2 regions of the Acinetobacter sp. GW821-FHT09D10 genome follow, and region 2 is predicted to be linked to the other one. Evidence: predicted binding sites of a transcription regulator. Region 2 holds the regulator's gene; the other holds the start of a gene.
The links. Region 2 encodes PhoB, which activates phosphate uptake and scavenging genes when phosphate is short. Its sites were predicted from a motif close to TGTCATNAANCTGTCATAA; they were not measured.

Region 1 (8,715 bases), on a different contig from region 2:
TACTTTGTATTTGTTCGAGAAATGATGCATCACTTAAGAGTTGAGCAAATTCAAATCATTTAAGAAGTTACTTTCCAAAACCAATCCCAGTCCGTGTATTGCAACCTCAAGTGACATGTAAGAGCGGTCAGAACTCAAAGTATAGGAAAATTGGAAGGGTTGAATATTTTTTAATTGAATTTACAAGTGATAGCTTTTATAAGTAATGATAATATCTCTTGAACTTTGAAAAACAAAAAATAATATGAGGATTTTATGAATTATAAACTAATCAAAATAGGTTTATTAAGTACCATTCTTTTAATTGGTTGTGGGGAGGATTCCCAAAGAGAAGAAAATCAATATGAAAAAAATATATTTAGAGTAGAAGCTGAAGGTTTTAATGATAAAATTAACTTGAATGTAAAAGAAGGCGATTATAGTTCAATTGCTCAAGGTAATAGTTCTGATGTAACTCTTTATTTTAATAACTATGAGAAATTAGATTTTCCTGTCTATGGTGAATTAAAGCTTTTATCTGAAAATAAAAAAGCTAGTTTTTCAGCAATTTCTTGGTTGAATAAATATAAAAATATTAGTCTTTTGTTTTGTATAGATTATGTAGAGTGTGCGAATAATACAGAATATAGTTTTGATGAGTTTAATCGAGAACTTAATGTTAGATTTAAAAATAATTTTAATAAACTATTTCAAAACTATTTGGAAGGATCGGGGTGGGAAAAAACTATACCCGCAACGATTACAGGTGATTTAGAATTAAAAATACCCTCTAACTGGCTAGCTTTTAAAAAAGATAGATTTCCAAAAAAAGATGGGATAGGTAATCTTAAAGTAGATAGTCAAATATATAATTTATCTGAGATGAATTCAGATGTTACTTTCTATCAAGATGATAATAGTAAATATATTGGTAGTGTGGATTATCTTAATTTTAAAAGAGGTGATGATGTCGTTAATATTGAAATATATAAAGGAATTGATAATAGTCAATCATTCAAAGATATAAGATTGAAGATATATAATTATAATAAAAATAATGAATCAGTTTTTTTATTCAATGATGTAATTCCTGCTTCATTTGTATCATGGAAGGAGGATGGGGAAATATTATCTATTAATATAGAAAAATTAAGTTTAGTTAATCAAGAAAATACTAAATCTAAGGTGTTAGATTTGAAATTTTATATTCCTAGAAATACTTCAAATGTTAAAATCAACAATGAAAATTTTTTTGCGCTAAGGCAGAGTTATGGTTTTGCTTATGTGATTAATGATCAGAAAAAATATTCTATTACTTTAATAGGGCAAGCAGGAGATTATCCACTAGAAATAATTCAGGAATTTAATGGTAATATTACGATTGAAACTATCAAAGAAAATGAAAAAATAGTTTGTGGGGATCGTTATAAACCTTGTTTAGGTTTGTCAATGGATAATGACAAAAAAACTTTTATATTTAATAATGTTAAATTAGATAAAGATATTTTAAATGGAAGAATTTATATTCCAGGAGTCATAGATTAAATGCTATAAAAAATCCCCTCAATTGAGGGGATTTTTACTGCTTAACATTAAGCAATCGAATCATCTAAATTCGGACCTAACCAGCGTTTTGCCTCATCAAGTGTCCAACCTTTACGTTTTGCATAATCTTCAAGTTGATCTTGAGAGATTTTGCCCACGTTAAAGTATTCACTTTGAGGGTGCGAATAGTAGAAACCACTTACCGAAGATGGTGGCATCATTGCAAAGTGCTCAGTCAGTTTAGTACCGATTTTGTCTGTAGAACCTAACCAGTCAAACAACACCGCTTTTTCAGAGTGCTCTGGACACGCTGGGTAACCCGGCGCAGGGCGAATACCGACATATTTCTCTTTAATCAGTTCTTCATTGCTGAGTGTTTCATCTGCTTTATAACCCCAGAACTCTTTACGAATGCGTTCATGCAAATGTTCGGCAAAGGCCTCAGCAAAACGGTCTGCCAATGACTGAACTAAAATTGCAGAGTAGTCATCACCTTTAGCTTTGTACTCGTTTGCCAATTCTTCTGCACCAAAAATCGATACAGTGAATCCACCTAAGTAGTCCTGTTGCTCACGATCAGTACGAATGTAATCTGCCAAAGACAAGTTTGGTTTACCTGTTACTTTGTCTGATTGCTGACGTAAATGTTCAAATGTATGCGTAACATTTTGACCAGCTTCATCAAATACGCTGACGGTGTCGGCGTCAGTACGCTGAGCAGGGAACATACCAAATACAGCACGTGCATCAAAAAGGTTGTTGTCGATAATATCTTTCAACATTGCTTGAGCTTGGTTGTACAAATCTGTTGCAGCTTCGCCAACCACTTCATCTTCTAAAATTTTCGGGAACTTACCTGCCAAGCTCCAAGAAATGAAGAATGGTGTCCAGTCAAAATATTCAACCAATGTTTCAAGCGGGTAGTTTGTTAAAACTTGAGTTCCCAAAAGGTTTGGTTTTGCTGGAACGTAGCTTTCATCAATTTTAAAACCGTTTTTAACAGACTCTGCATAAGTCAGTTTTGCTGCTTTTGGTTGTTTGTTGGCTAAGCGTTCACGAATTTTGACATATTCAGCACGGTGCTCTTCAATGAATTTCCCACGCATTTCTTTTGAAAGTAGGGTAGTTGCAACACCTACGGCACGTGAAGCATCTGCAACATAAATCACAGCATCATTTTGGTACTGAGGATCAATCTTAACTGCTGTGTGTGCTTTTGAAGTTGTTGCACCACCAATCAATAAAGGAATGTCAAAGCCTTTACGCTGCATTTCTTTAGCTACAAAAACCATTTCATCTAAAGACGGAGTAATCAGACCTGACAACCCGATGATGTCACATTTTTCATCAATCGCAGTTTGCAAGATTTTCTCGCAAGGTACCATCACGCCAAGGTCAACAATGTCGTAACCATTACAACCGAGTACAACACCCACAATATTTTTACCAATATCGTGTACGTCGCCCTTAACAGTTGCCATCAGGACTTTACCTTTAGATTGACTACCTGTTTTTTCAGCTTCAATGTACGGGTTGAGCCAAGCCACAGCTTGCTTCATGACACGTGCAGATTTAACAACCTGTGGTAAGAACATTTTGCCTGAACCGAACAAGTCACCGACCACGTTCATACCGTCCATCAAAGCGCCTTCAATTACATCTAAAGGACGTTTAGCTTTTAGGCGAGCTTCTTCGGTGTCTTCATCAATGTATGTGGTAATACCTTTGACTAATGCATATTCAAGGCGTTTTTCTACAGGCTCATTACGCCATTCAAGGTTTTCGGCTTCACGTTGTGCTCCGCTATGACCACGGTATTTTTCAGCGACTTCAAGCAGTTTCTCTGTGGCGTTTTGACCAGACTCACCTTGGTTCTGGTTTAAAACAACATCTTCAACTGCATCTTTGAGTTCTTTAGGAATATCATCATAAATTGCCATTTGTCCGGCATTTACAATCCCCATGGTCATACCTTGTTTGATGGCATGGTACAAGAACACAGAGTGAATCGCCTCACGAACAGGCTCATTTCCACGGAATGAGAACGATACGTTCGATACACCACCAGAAATCATGGCGTGAGGTAAGTTCTGTTTAATCCAACCTGTGGCTTCAATAAAATCGACGCCATAGTTATTGTGTTCTTCAATCCCTGTTGCTACTGCAAACACGTTCGGGTCAAAAATAATATCTTCAGCAGGGAAGCCAACATCGTTAACCAAAACGTCATAAGAACGTTTACAGATTTCGCGTTTACGTGCAGCAGTGTCTGCCTGACCTGTTTCATCAAAGGCCATCACAATAATCGCAGCACCATATTGACGACAGAGGCGAGCTTTTTCGACAAACTCGTCATAACCTTCTTTTAAGGAAATCGAGTTAACAACAGGTTTACCTTGTACACATTTTAAGCCAGCTTCAATGATTTCCCATTTTGATGAGTCAATCATGATTGGCACACGTGAAATATCTGGCTCAGATGCCACAAGGTTTAAGAAATGCACCATCGCATTTTGCGAATCGAGCATCCCTTCATCCATGTTAATGTCAATAATCTGGGCACCAGCTTCTACTTGCTGCTGTGCAACTTCTAAAGCTTCGGTAAAGTTTTCTTCACGAATTAAGCGTAGGAATTTTTTTGAACCGGTAACGTTAGTACGTTCACCCACGTTAACGAACAATGAGTCATCATAAATATTAAAAGGTTCTAAACCACTCAAACGACAAGCAGGCTTAGTTTCAGGAATTTGACGAGGTGCAATGTCTTTTACTGCATTATAAATGGCACGAATATGGTCTGGTGTTGTACCACAGCAACCACCTGTAATGTTAATGAGGCCACTTTCTGCAAATTCTTTTAAGAAGGCAGCAGTTTGCTCAGGCGTTTCGTCATATTCACCAAAAGCGTTTGGTAAGCCAGCATTTGGATGGGCAGAAATGAAAGTATCAGCAACATCAGACACAGTTTTAACGTGAGGACGCATGGCATCTGCACCAAGGGCACAGTTGAAACCAATTGAAAGCAAGTCGCCATGACGTACAGAGTTCCAGAACGCTTCAGCAGTTTGACCTGTTAAGGTACGACCAGATGCATCGGTAATGGTCCCTGAAATCATGAGTGGTAATTCATGACCAATTTGCTTAAAGACTTCTTTCACCGCAAAAATTGCAGCTTTACAGTTTAATGTATCAAAAACGGTTTCAATCAGAATGATATCTGCACCACCTTCAATCAGCGCATGAGTTGCCTCAATATAGTTTTCTTTTAGCGCATCAAAGGTAATGTTACGAAAGGCAGGATCATTTACATTGGGTGAAATTGAACAGGTACGCGATGTTGGGCCGAGTACACCCGCTACAAAACGAGGTTTATCTGGAGTCGAATACTTTTCACAGGCTGCTTTGGCTAAACGGGCTGCTTCACGGTTAATTTCGGGAACAAGGTCTTCCATGTGGTAATCAGACATAGAAACACGTGTGCCGTTAAAGCTGTTGGTTTCGATAATGTCTGCACCAGCATCAAGGTAAGCTTCATGAATGCCTTGAATGATTTCTGGCTGTGTCAAAACTAAAAGGTCATTGTTACCTTTTAAGTCATGTGCCCAATCGGCAAAACGCTCACCACGGTAGTCGGCTTCTTCCAATTTATGGCGCTGGATCATCGTTCCCATTGCACCATCAATAATCAGAATGCGTTTAGCAAGAAGCGCTTTTAGGGTGGCAAGCGTAGACATAGAAAACCCCGATCTTTTATATGAATTTAAAAATGCGGCGCTATTGTAACAGAATAGCAGCACAATTGATGATCTATGACGACCCACCATTCACCGTAAATTAGTCGTAAAAAAAAAGTGTTTTCGAACAAAAAGAGGGCATTTTTTCATCAAAAATTCATAAAATGATCATGATATTGAAATATTTCATCTCCAATATTCGGTTTTATGACAATTGAGCTGTTTAAAAAAACGTCATATAGGTAATTTTTTAGATATTTTTGCTTTAAAAATAGTCATAAATAAGGAAGATATAAATTGATTTAAATTATTGTATTTTAATAAAAAAATAAAATGGATCGAGGAAAGGTGCATCAAATGAGGTCAAAATATGAAAAATTGACTTCATCAGGCGCCGCTTTGTCATATAATTGTCATAATTTAATTTAAGAATACAGAGGATTTTTCTATCCTCTTACCGTCTGCATGAATTCTAATCTACCCCCTGTTTCGGATTCAAAACTTGCGGCAAACCTGCAAGTCAAATCGACGAATGTACATGTCCCGACACCTAAGTTCTTTATGCCGGTGTTTCTGACAATTATTGTTGCAACACTTATTTATATTGGATTTCAGGTGAGTGCTGATTTAGCGCATGTACCGCCTTTGAGTCTTTATTCGGTTATTCTTTTATCTACCGCACTCTTGATTGCTTTAGGCTTTGAGTTTGTAAATGGCTTCCATGATACTGCAAATGCAGTAGCGACAGTGATTTACACCAATGCTTTACCTGCACCGGTTGCAGTCATGTGGGCAGGTTTTTGTAATTTTCTTGGGGTAATGGTTGCAAGCGGCGCAGTCGCTTACGGCATTATTGCATTGTTGCCTGTTGAACTGATTATGAACATGGGTAGCGGTGCAGGTTTCGCAATGGTTTTTGCGCTTCTTATTGCTGCGATTCTCTGGAACTTAGGTACTTGGTTCTTGGGTATTCCTGCTTCTAGCTCTCATACTTTGATTGGTTCAATCTTGGGTGTGGGCATTATGAACCATCTATTGAGTGCATCGACTGGCGTAACGACCAGTGGTGTTGATATGGATCAGGTGATTAAAGTCGGTAAGGCCTTATTATTTTCACCTTTAATTGGTTTTGCTTTTGCAGCGATTGTATTCTTGTTGGTTAAAACTATTTTTAAACGCCAATTAGAATTATTCCAACCACCAGAAGGTAATAAACCACCACCAGCAATCATTCGTGCAATTTTAATCTTTACCTGTACAGGTGTAAGTTTTGCACATGGTTCTAATGACGGTCAAAAAGGTATGGGTCTGATCATGCTGATTTTGGTTGGTCTGGTGCCATTGGCTTATTCATTAAATAAAAACCTTGATACACAACAAGTTCAATCATTCCATCAGCTTTCTTCTCAAACTGCCGTACTTTTGAATCAAAATCAGCCAGAATTAACCGATGAAAAAGCACGTGTTATTTTGACTAAATATATTCAGACTAAACAGCAAACTCCGGAAGTAGTGCCTGCATTGGCAAGTATGACTGATCATTTGGGTGAGCGAGTTTCTAGCTATAGCAACTTAAAAGACATTCCAGAAGCTGCAATTAGTGAAATTCGTAATGACATGTATTTAAGTACAACGACATTTAAGCGTTTGGATAAAGCAGATGCTTTACCAAAAATGGATCAGTCACAAGAAAAACTCGTGAAAGAATACCGTAGTAGCTTAGATTCATTCTTACAATACATTCCAACTTGGGTGAAAGTAGCAGTTGCTTTGGCACTTGGCTTAGGCACCATGGTCGGCTGGAAACGTATTGTTGTGACTGTAGGTGAACGTATTGGTAAGCATCACATGACTTATGGTCAGGGGATGTCTGCTGAGCTTGTCGCAATGAGTACAATTGCAGCTGCCGACGGTTTAGGTATGCCTGTTTCAACAACACACGTTTTAAACAGTGCTGTTGCAGGTACCATGGTAGCGAATAGATCAGGCTTAAACTTCAATACAGTTAAAACGATTTTATCTGCATGGGTATTTACACTCCCTGCAACAATCTGTTTGTCAGGCGGTTTGTACTGGTTATTCTTGCAGTTTGTATAAAAGCATTAAAAAATTAAAGCCACTGTTCACAGTGGCTTTTTTATTTGTTTCTTTTTAACGTTCAGTCTATTTTCATGTACATTCAATTATAAATTAATGAGTCCTTATAAAGCCTCAAGTAACTTCAGAGGCTAGGCTTGAAACTTTGATATCAGGATAGATTATGGATGTGGTTCAAATAGATCAGCTAAAACAACAATTTCCACTTATTGAGACACTGCAAGCCTATCAAGAAACATTTTGGTTTACACCTCATTGCTATCCTTTAAATGAAGCTTTAGAAAAAGTTGGTCTCACCGCAGAGGACGTAAGTGAAGCAGAAGCCCGATTAGAGCGTTTCGCACCTTATTTGGCAAAAGTGTTTCCTGAAACTCAAGCACAACATGGAAAAATTGAATCAGATATCGTTGAAATTACTCATATGCAACAAGCACTTTCTACAACAGAGCAAGTGCAACTGAGTGGAGCATTCTGGCTGAAAAAAGATAGCCATTTACCTATTTCTGGTTCAATTAAAGCACGTGGAGGTATTTATGAAGTCTTGGCTCACGCCGAAAAGTTGGCAATTGAGGCCGGACTTCTCAAGTTGGAAGACGATTACAGTAAGTTAGATCAAGAGTCATTTAGGGCATTCTTTTCTAAGTATCAAATTGCAGTAGGCTCAACAGGAAATTTAGGGCTTTCGATTGGTATTATGAGCGCCAAACTGGGTTTTAGAGTCACAGTCCATATGTCTGCTGATGCGAGACAGTGGAAAAAAGACAAACTGCGTTCATTGGGCGTTAATGTTGTGGAATATGCCAGTGACTATGGCGTAGCTGTTGAAGAGGGAAGAAAAGCAGCAGAGCAAGATCCACATTGCTTTTTTATTGATGATGAAAACTCAAAAACATTATTTTTAGGTTATGCAGTTGCAGGAATACGCTTAAAACAGCAATTTGAGCAAAAACAAATTAAAGTTGATGCTGAACACCCATTATTTGTTTATTTGCCGTGTGGCGTTGGTGGTGGCCCTGGTGGGGTAAGTTTTGGACTAAAACTGGCTTTTGGTGAGCATGTACATTGTATCTTTGCAGAACCCACCCATTCGCCATGTATGTTACTCGGTGTCCACACAGGTTTGCATGATCAGATTTCAGTGAATGACATTGGCCTCGATAATGTAACTACCGCAGATGGGCTCGCAGTAGGCCGTGCTTCAGGTTTTGTGGGACGTGCTATGCAGCAGTTAATTGATGGCTATTACACCATTGATGATGAGCGTTTGTATGAGCTCATTGCGCTTTTAAATCAAACTGAAAATATTCAGCTTGAGCCTTCTGCGGTGGCAGGAATGATGGGGCCATATTATGTCCAGACG
Region 2 (8,715 bases):
TCTTGCTAAAACCGTCTCAAGGTACTTATTTCCAAAATCTTGATTACAGTCAAATTAGACCCGACTTAAACGATGTTGAAATGTGCCAGTTTCTAGCAGAACAACATAAGATTGTGGCTATTCCGGTTTCGGTTTTCTACAAGCAAGCGCCAGAGTCTTTGCGTTTGATTCGTTTCTGCTTTGCTAAAAATGATGAGACATTACAAAAAGCAGGAGAAATTCTGAATCAATGTTAATAAATTTAGCCACTTAGCATAGTAAAAACACTACAAGCCATTGGCTCTAACTATGCTAAGTTGGATATCTGCCCCGCTCATCAAAGAGATGGGCGATGGAGAATGCATGCCACCAAGACAGTCTTTAATTCACCAGCAAAATCTATGGAAAACATTTTTTGTTTTCTTGCTGCCCCTGATTGCAACCAATATTTTGCAAAACTTGTCCGGAACTATTAACACCATCTTTGTTGGTCAAATGATGGGAGTAGATGCAATTGCTGCCGTCTCTGTTTTTTTCCCTATTTTATTTTTGCTGCTCGCTTTTATTATCGGGATTTCAACAGGTACGACTGTTTTAGTAGGGCAAGCATGGGGCGCGCAAAATATTGAAAAAGTCCAAAGTGTGGTGGGTTCTACCCTCTTTATGACACTGATTGGTGGAGTAATTACCGCGATTATTGGTGTGTTTTTTGCCCATGATATTTTAGAGTTATTGGGAACTGACCCCAAGGTGATGCATCTCTCTTTGCCTTATGTGCAATGGATGCTGGCAGGCAGCCCGCTTCTGTTTGTTTATATTATCTATACTTCAATTTTACGTGGTGTAGGCGACAGTACTACGCCTTTACTTGCCCTTGCTTTAACTAGCGTCATTGGTTTAGTGATTACCCCGATATTGCTTAAAGGTTATTTTGGCTTACCCGCTCTAGGGATTATTGCTCCAGCAATTGCCACCATAACAGGATATGTGGCTATCTTAATTTTTCTTGCCATCTACTTAAACAAGAAAAAGCATCCGCTTAGACCGAATCGTCAGCTTCTGCAACATATCCGTCACAATCCAGAACTGAGCAAAATCATTTTACGCTTAGGTGTGCCGACTGGTATTCAAATGATTACGACTTCTATGGCCGGCTTGGTTATTGTCGGGTTGGTTAACCGCTATGGCTCACATGCCACAGCAGCGTATGGCGCGGTAAATCAGGTGCTCAATTACATTCAGTTCCCTGCAATCTCTATTTCAATTGCGGCTTCGATTTTTGCAGCCCAAGCAATTGGTGCCGGTAAATCTGACTTGTTATCTCGTGTGACTCGTACTGCCCTAGGCATGAACTTTTTATTTACGGGTGCCTTAATTGCACTTGGCTATCTATTTTCAAAATATTTAATGGCTTTATTCATTACCGACCCAACTGTCGTCGTGTTAGGCCAGCAACTTTTATTTATTGTGCTTTGGGCAATTTTATTCTTTGGTGCGGGTGCCATTTTTGCATCGATCATGCGTGCCAGTGGAACTGTGACTGTCCCGATGCTCATTAATATTTCTGCTATTTTATTTATTGAAATTCCATGTGCTTACTGGTTTAGCTCAATGTGGGGGCTTAAAGGAATCTGGGTTGCCTATGCCTTGGCATTTGTGAGTTTATGTATTATTCAAGGGCTCTATTATCAATTCATCTGGAAGAAAAAGAAGATCAAAGTTCTCATTTAGAACCAATCAATTCTTATAAAAAAAGCCATCATTTGATGGCTTTTTTTGACTTTAAAATTATTTCATTAACTTGGTCACAATGGTAGAAGCACGTTGATACCCAGTTGGGAATACACGCTGGAATGCATCAAGAATTTTTGCATCACTACCAATCAATAAACGACGTTTATTTTTTAATACTGCTTGTAAAATTTGACGAGCCGCCTCTTCAGGTGGAGTACGTAATAACTTGTCAAAATTTTGAATCGATTTAGTCGGGTCCATACCCAAACTATTCAAGCTATCACTCATTTTTGCAGATTTAGCAATATTAGTGCGGATTCCACCCGGATGTACACACAAAGAGCTTACGCCACTTTTTTCAATATCTAACTCTTGGCGCAATGACTCGGTAAAACCACGCACAGCAAATTTAGTCGCGTTATAAGCAGATTGAGTCGGTTGAGCGGTTAAACCAAATAGGCTTGAAATATTAATAATATGGCCATCTTGCGTTTGCTTAATGAACGGTAAGAACTCTTTCGTTCCGTACACTACACCCCAGAAGTTAATCCCAACAATCCACTCTAAATCTTCGTAGGTCGCACCTTCAACAGTAGAGCCTAATGCAACGCCAGCGTTGTTGAAAATCAGGTTAACTGACCCATGATCTTGAACAGTTTCTTGGGCCCACTGCTTTACCGCTTCACGGTCAGAAACATCAAGCTTTTTGGTCGTCACAGTAATCGTGCTATACGGTTTTAAAAGTTCAACGGTTTGCTGTAATCCCTTCTCATTAATATCACTCAACGAAAGATGGCAGCCTTGTTTTGCCAAAAGAATTGCGAGTTGTTGCCCAATGCCAGAACCTGCGCCCGTAATTGCAGCGACTTTGTTTTTAAAATTTTTCATTGTCCATCCTTTGTTTTTCGATATTTGCACAATCGGTTCATTGCATGTGCAGCTTAGACATCTTTAATATAATTTTGACAATATACATTGTCAATATAGTACACTGTAATTTCAGATAGAATGGCACAATTCTGCTGAGAGCTTTATCATAGTGAGCATATTTGGCTAAAACCTATAAATTAGGAAACCATTCTTTAGGAAACGACTTATTTATGGCGACAAACGACTCAACCAGTAAAAAGAAAACAAAAACTGTGAGTAAAGAACGTCAGTTCAAAGGGTTATCTCTATCTGAACGTAAAGAGGCACGCCGAGAAAAACTGATTGAAGCTGGCATTGCGACTTATGGAACACTCGGCTTTTTTTCCGTGACGGTTAAGGATGTCTGCCAAGAGGCAAAACTCACAGAACGCTATTTCTATGAATCATTTAAGAAGAGTGAAGATTTATTTCAAACCATCTTTTTAAAAATGATTGAAGAATTGCAGCAAAACCTGATGCAAGCTGTCATTAAAGCGACACCAGATCCAGAAAAAATGGTCGATGCTGGGTTAAGGGCACTGCTGACGACATTAAAAAACGACCCGAGATTAGCTCGCATTGTCTATGTTGACGCAGTTCTGGTACAAGAATTACATAATCAGGCCACCATTCAAGAAACTCTTGCACAGTTTGATCGAATGATTCAGGCCTTTGTTATGTTGACCATGCCGCAAATCCAACACAACGAAAATGAGCTCTCTCTAATCGCGACAGGCTTAAATGGATATGTCACTCAAATTGCAATTCGATGGGTCATGGGAGGCTTTGAGCAGTCTCTTGAACAGGTTTTAACCGCATGCCGCATTGTTTTCTTATCTTTATTGGCCAAGGTTTCAAAATAATATTAAAGTTTTTTGACACTCTCAAATGTGCAAAACCCGTTAAGCTTTGAAGGTGATAAGTTATTGAATGATTTTAAGAATATTTAAGCTTTCATGTCATCATTCGGTCACACCTTTGCCTTACTTTTGTCACAAATTATTGCTAAATTCAATTTTATAGACTTTTCTGCAATGAAATTGTCATAATTAATCTTTGTAATAAGCCTGTCATAACTACAAAACGGTTCACCGTTAAATCTATAGGATATTGCGCTGTGAAAGATGACTATATTTTAATTGTCGATGATGAGCTTCCTATTCGTGAAATGATCCATACTTCTTTGGACATGGCAGGCTTTCAATGTTTGCAGGCAGAAGATGCCAAACAGGCTCATCAAATTATCGTCGACCAACGTCCGGCGCTTATTTTGCTCGATTGGATGTTACCTGGAGGCGTAAGTGGTGTCGATTTATGTCGCCGCTTAAAACGTGATGAAAACTTAGCAGAAATTCCAGTAATTATGCTTACCGCTCGCGGAGAAGAAGACCACAAAGTACAAGGTCTTGATGCTGGCGCAGATGATTACATGACGAAGCCTTTCTCAACACGTGAACTGGTTTCACGTATTAAAGCGGTTCTGCGTCGTGCAAATGCATTAAGTGGCGAAAAAATGATTGACGCCAATGGTTTAATTCTTGATCCTGTGAGCCAACGTGTCAGCTTTGGCGACAGCATTTTAGATATGGGCCCAACTGAATATCGCTTACTTGCGTTTTTTATGACCCATCCAGAGCGTGCATATACACGTGCCCAGTTGCTCGATCAGGTCTGGGGCGGTAATGTATATATCGAAGATCGAACTATCGATGTGCACATCCGTCGTTTGCGTAAAGTTTTAGAACCTTTTGGTGTTGACCGATTTGTTCAGACCGTGCGTGGAACTGGCTACCGTTTCTCAACACGTGCAGATTTAGCCGCAGGTTAACCAAGATTTATGTATGAACCCTACCCCGTCCCCGAACAGGTACGTGAACAAAAGCTTTCCCGCTACAGTAGTTTATGGACGTTTGCCAAACAAGATTTACGGCTTTTATTATTTTTTATAATTATTGCCGGTTTAGTCGGTTTAGGCCTTGGGTATTTCTGGAGCTGTATTTTTATCGCCTTTGTGGTGTTTTTTACACTCCAATTGCGTTCGCTTTATCTGGTCAATGACTGGATTGCAAATAAACCTTATGACGTTCCTCCAAATCTAAACGGGATTTGGGGAGCGTTATTGTTTAATGTTTACCGTGCCCAGCGTCAGGAACGAATCGTTCAAGCAGAAATGGTCGGTTTAATTGATCGCGCTCAGTCTTCTTTAGTGGCGCTTGCCGAAGCTGTTGTCCTCATTGATGATCAACATAAAATTGAATGGTGGAACCCTGCTGCTGAACGTTTGTTGGGTATCAGCCCTCTCGACCGTGGTCGAAATTTATTAACGATTTTACGCCAGCCGACCTTTATTGAATATTTTAACAATATTGATCAAGCACCCGATGGTATTAAACTACAGTCGAGTTTTGACGATGACCGATATGTACAGGTCAAGCTCACACGATTTGGTGGAGAAAGCCGTTTATTGGTGGCTTACGACGTTACTCGTATGCACAACCTTGAGCAAATGCGTAAAGACTTTGTAGATAATATCTCTCATGAACTTCGTACACCATTAACTGTACTGAGTGGTTATATCGAGACATTTACCGATCAAGAAGATATTAGTCCACGCTGGAAACGTGCGTTTGATCAAATGCAGTCACAAACCAAACGTATGAATGCTTTGGTGAATGATTTACTACTGTTATCGAATTTAGAAAATAATAAGAAAATTGCAAAAAATCAGATTATTGAAATGCCGAGTTTAATGAATCAACTCTTTGATGATGCTCAGGCCTACAATGCCGATTATGGACATACACTCAATTTACATATTGATAGTCACTGTGACCTGATTGGTTCTGACATGGAAATCGCCAGCGCGTTTAGTAACTTAATTACCAATGCCATCAAATACACGCCAAAAGGTGGAACGATTACTATTGGCTGGCATGACGACGGTGAACATGCCTACTTTAGTGTACAAGATACAGGCATTGGAATTAATCCGAAACATTTACCACGTCTGACTGAACGCTTCTATCGTGTTGACAGCGACCGTAGTCGTCAAACAGGCGGTACAGGTTTAGGTTTAGCCATTGTGAAGCATGTATTGATGCAACATGGCGCTTATTTAGATGTCCAGTCTAAAGAAAATGAAGGTTCAACTTTTACAGTGGTTTTTCCTAAAGAAAGACTATATAACATGGCTTAAAGTTATCTCCCTTCAAATATAAAAAGCCGACTCATAAAAAGTCGGCTTTTTTAGCATTTAAACCAATTTACTTAGAAGTCGAGCAATAGGATTGACTTTGGTTTTTCTCTATTACATTTAAAAAGTTAGTAGCAAAAGTATTGCTCTGGCGTAGTGCATCACGATGATCTCCGCCATCAATCGTTTGATATATCGTTGGTTTTTTTAATTTACATAGCTGTTGATAATAGGCATATGTCCCCCTCGGGTCGACTAAATGATCTTTAGAACCCTGAACAATCATTAACGGTACGGTAGGTACCATATTTTCAATCGATTGTTGTTTTAGATAAGCCAAGAGAGGTTTTAAATCAGCATCAGGTCGAAATATGCTAGACGGAGATTTCTTTAAATCAGTTTGAAGTTCAGATAAACAGCGGCTGCGCGCTTGTGTCAGCACCGTGTTCATTTCTGGACTGACTAAATTCTCAGGAACTATGCTCGGCTCTGCTGCTTGTGCTCCTAATAGCACAATCGGGAAGAAAGCAGCTACGCTAGGTTCTGGGTTTGGATGACTCTGCACATATTCTGCAATATCTTCATATTGATAGCCACCCGGAGCAAGAGCTATCGCGCCTTTTAGATCTAGTTCAGGTGCATCTTTTTGACCATAGGCAGACACTGCAATTGCCGCAGCTCCGCCTTGGCTATGCCCCATCACCAACCACTGTTTATTAAAGCTCTTGGGTTTAAGTAGATGCAATGCACGTACTGCATCGACCACCGTATGCAATTGGCTCTTTGCATTCATATATGGATGCGCGCCTAATGTACCTAAACCCTGATAATCAGGTGCGACAACTGCATAGCCACGTGCAAGCCAACTATCTAAGGCTTTTGAGGCAACTTCTTGATATGAATGAACTGGTCCACCCACATAATCACCCGAAGGCGCACAAGTATCGGCGACTCCAGTCGTACCATGTGCCCAAGCGAGTATAGGCCAGCCATTTTTTGGAGGGGTGCCTTTGGGTAATAAAATAAAAGCCGATGCAACAATAGGTTCGCCCTGAATACCTCGACTACGATAATTTACCAACAAGCGCTGATCTGCATGAGGAAATAAATCCGTCACAGCTTGCTGTTCGAGAGACAGTATTGAACCCGGTTTTTCGCTCACAATTTGCTTATTCAAATCTGTAATTGGAGCAGCCATAGCAGCACCAGTCACTAAACAAGCACTGCTAAATAAAATTTTAAAAAAAGAATTACTTTTTCTAATCAAGGGATTACTCCTCTATTATTTACATTATATCTATCTAAATCATCAATTTATAAAATCTAAACTACCATAAAACTATCTATATTTATATTCAATTCAAACTAAATTACATTTATATATAACCACTTAAAATTTAATTAAAATATATTTTAAAGAAAAGTATTATAAATATCGTTGCAAAAATTAATCCAATTTAAATAGTAAAAAATATATGCTGATATTTTCTTAATTACTATAGCTATGAAAATGTCAAAACAATATAAATTTATACAGTACCTGATTTACCTTACTCTCTGTTCTCTACCGATTTATAGCTTTGCAGATATTCAGGTATATGGTCCTGGCGGGCCAGCGCCCGCCATGAAAGAAGCAGCCAAACAATTCACTAATAAAACTGGAATAGCTGTCCATGTGACATCTGGTCCTACTTCTCAATGGTCTGACCAAGCTAAATTAGATGCCGATATTATATATAGTGGTTCCGAAGCCATGATGTCTGATTTCGAAAATGCTTTTTCTGCACAAATTATAAAAGACTCGGTGGAACCTTTATATTTACGTCCTGCAGCCATTTTAGTGAGAAAAGGAAATCCTAAAAATATTAAAGGATTTAAAGATCTAGCCAAATCCAACATTAAGGTTTTGGTTACGCATGGTGCAGATCAAGTTGGTATGTGGGAGGATATTGCGGGTAGAACTGGAAATATTCAATTAACCAAATCTTTCCGAAAAAATATTGCCACCTATGCAGTCAATACAGGTATTGCCAAGAAAAACTGGGAAGAAAATAGTAGCTACGATGCTTGGTTAGTCTTTAATATCTGGGGAATCAGTAACCCAGATGTTGGACAAATTATACCTATAGAGAAAGAACTAGTTGTCTATCGCGATACAGGTGTTGCTTTAACAAAGCATAGTTTAAAAGATGCTGAAGCTAAACGCTTTGTAGAGTTTTTATCGTCTCAGCAAGGCAATACTATTTTCAAAAAATATGGTTGGACTAAATAAAAAAGGGAGCTTGGCTCCCTTTTTATTATTTACTCTCAAACTCTTTAAAATCAGCTTTTCTGATTTTTGCATGGATCCCTTTAGTTTTATCTACAACTTGTGAAACTTCAAAATCAGTTGCGGCACTTAAATACGCATAAGCCGTTGCTTCATCAATACCGTATTCTTGGTTTAAGAAACGGATGGCTTCACGTGTAGATTTTTTCATGGCTTCATCTAAATCTTCATCAAGTCCCGGCGTAATCCAAAACTCAGCATTTTCAGCTAAAGGTTGTTTTAACTCTTTGCCCGGTATTTTGTCTTTACCGGCCTTGAGCAAGGTAAATTTTAGTGTCGCACGTGCTGAAGCTTCTAGTGCAGTTAATGCTACTTCACCGTCCCCTTGCGCGAAATGACTATCACCCGTATAGAATAATGCGCCTTTGACCTGAACAGGATAATAGGCTGTTGAACCTGCGCCTAGTTCATTAATATCAATATTTCCGCCATACATCGCAGGTGGTACAGAGTGAACAGGCTCAGAAGTATTGGCTGCTACACCCATAATTCCCATAAAAGGATACAGCGGGAAACGTATTGATTTACCCGATTCTGTTTTTAATACACCTTCATATTCACCTTTAGCATT

Region 1: the regulator PhoB is predicted to act here: its motif matches at 5,659-5,677, upstream of AC07M3_RS06075 (inorganic phosphate transporter).

The regions. Positions count from the first base shown of each region.
Region 1 is NZ_JBWKOW010000001.1:1,289,267-1,297,981, reverse strand. It holds gene AC07M3_RS06095 (hypothetical protein) at 1-63, shown strand, start outside; partial or broken gene AC07M3_RS06090 (LysR substrate-binding domain-containing protein) at 37-153, opposite strand; gene AC07M3_RS06085 (hypothetical protein) at 256-1,524, shown strand; gene metH (methionine synthase) at 1,572-5,258, opposite strand; gene AC07M3_RS06075 (inorganic phosphate transporter) at 5,724-7,355, shown strand; gene dsdA (D-serine ammonia-lyase) at 7,519-8,715, shown strand, end outside.
Region 2 is NZ_JBWKOW010000002.1:87,261-95,975, reverse strand. It holds gene AC07M3_RS07125 (pyridoxal phosphate-dependent aminotransferase) at 1-236, shown strand, start outside; gene AC07M3_RS07120 (MATE family efflux transporter) at 343-1,710, shown strand; gene AC07M3_RS07115 (SDR family NAD(P)-dependent oxidoreductase) at 1,768-2,601, opposite strand; gene AC07M3_RS07110 (TetR/AcrR family transcriptional regulator) at 2,814-3,485, shown strand; gene phoB (phosphate regulon transcriptional regulator PhoB) at 3,740-4,450, shown strand; gene phoR (phosphate regulon sensor histidine kinase PhoR) at 4,460-5,818, shown strand; gene AC07M3_RS07095 (alpha/beta fold hydrolase) at 5,886-7,082, opposite strand; gene AC07M3_RS07090 (AcfC family putative adhesin) at 7,326-8,087, shown strand; gene AC07M3_RS07085 (acetamidase/formamidase family protein) at 8,113-8,715, opposite strand, start outside.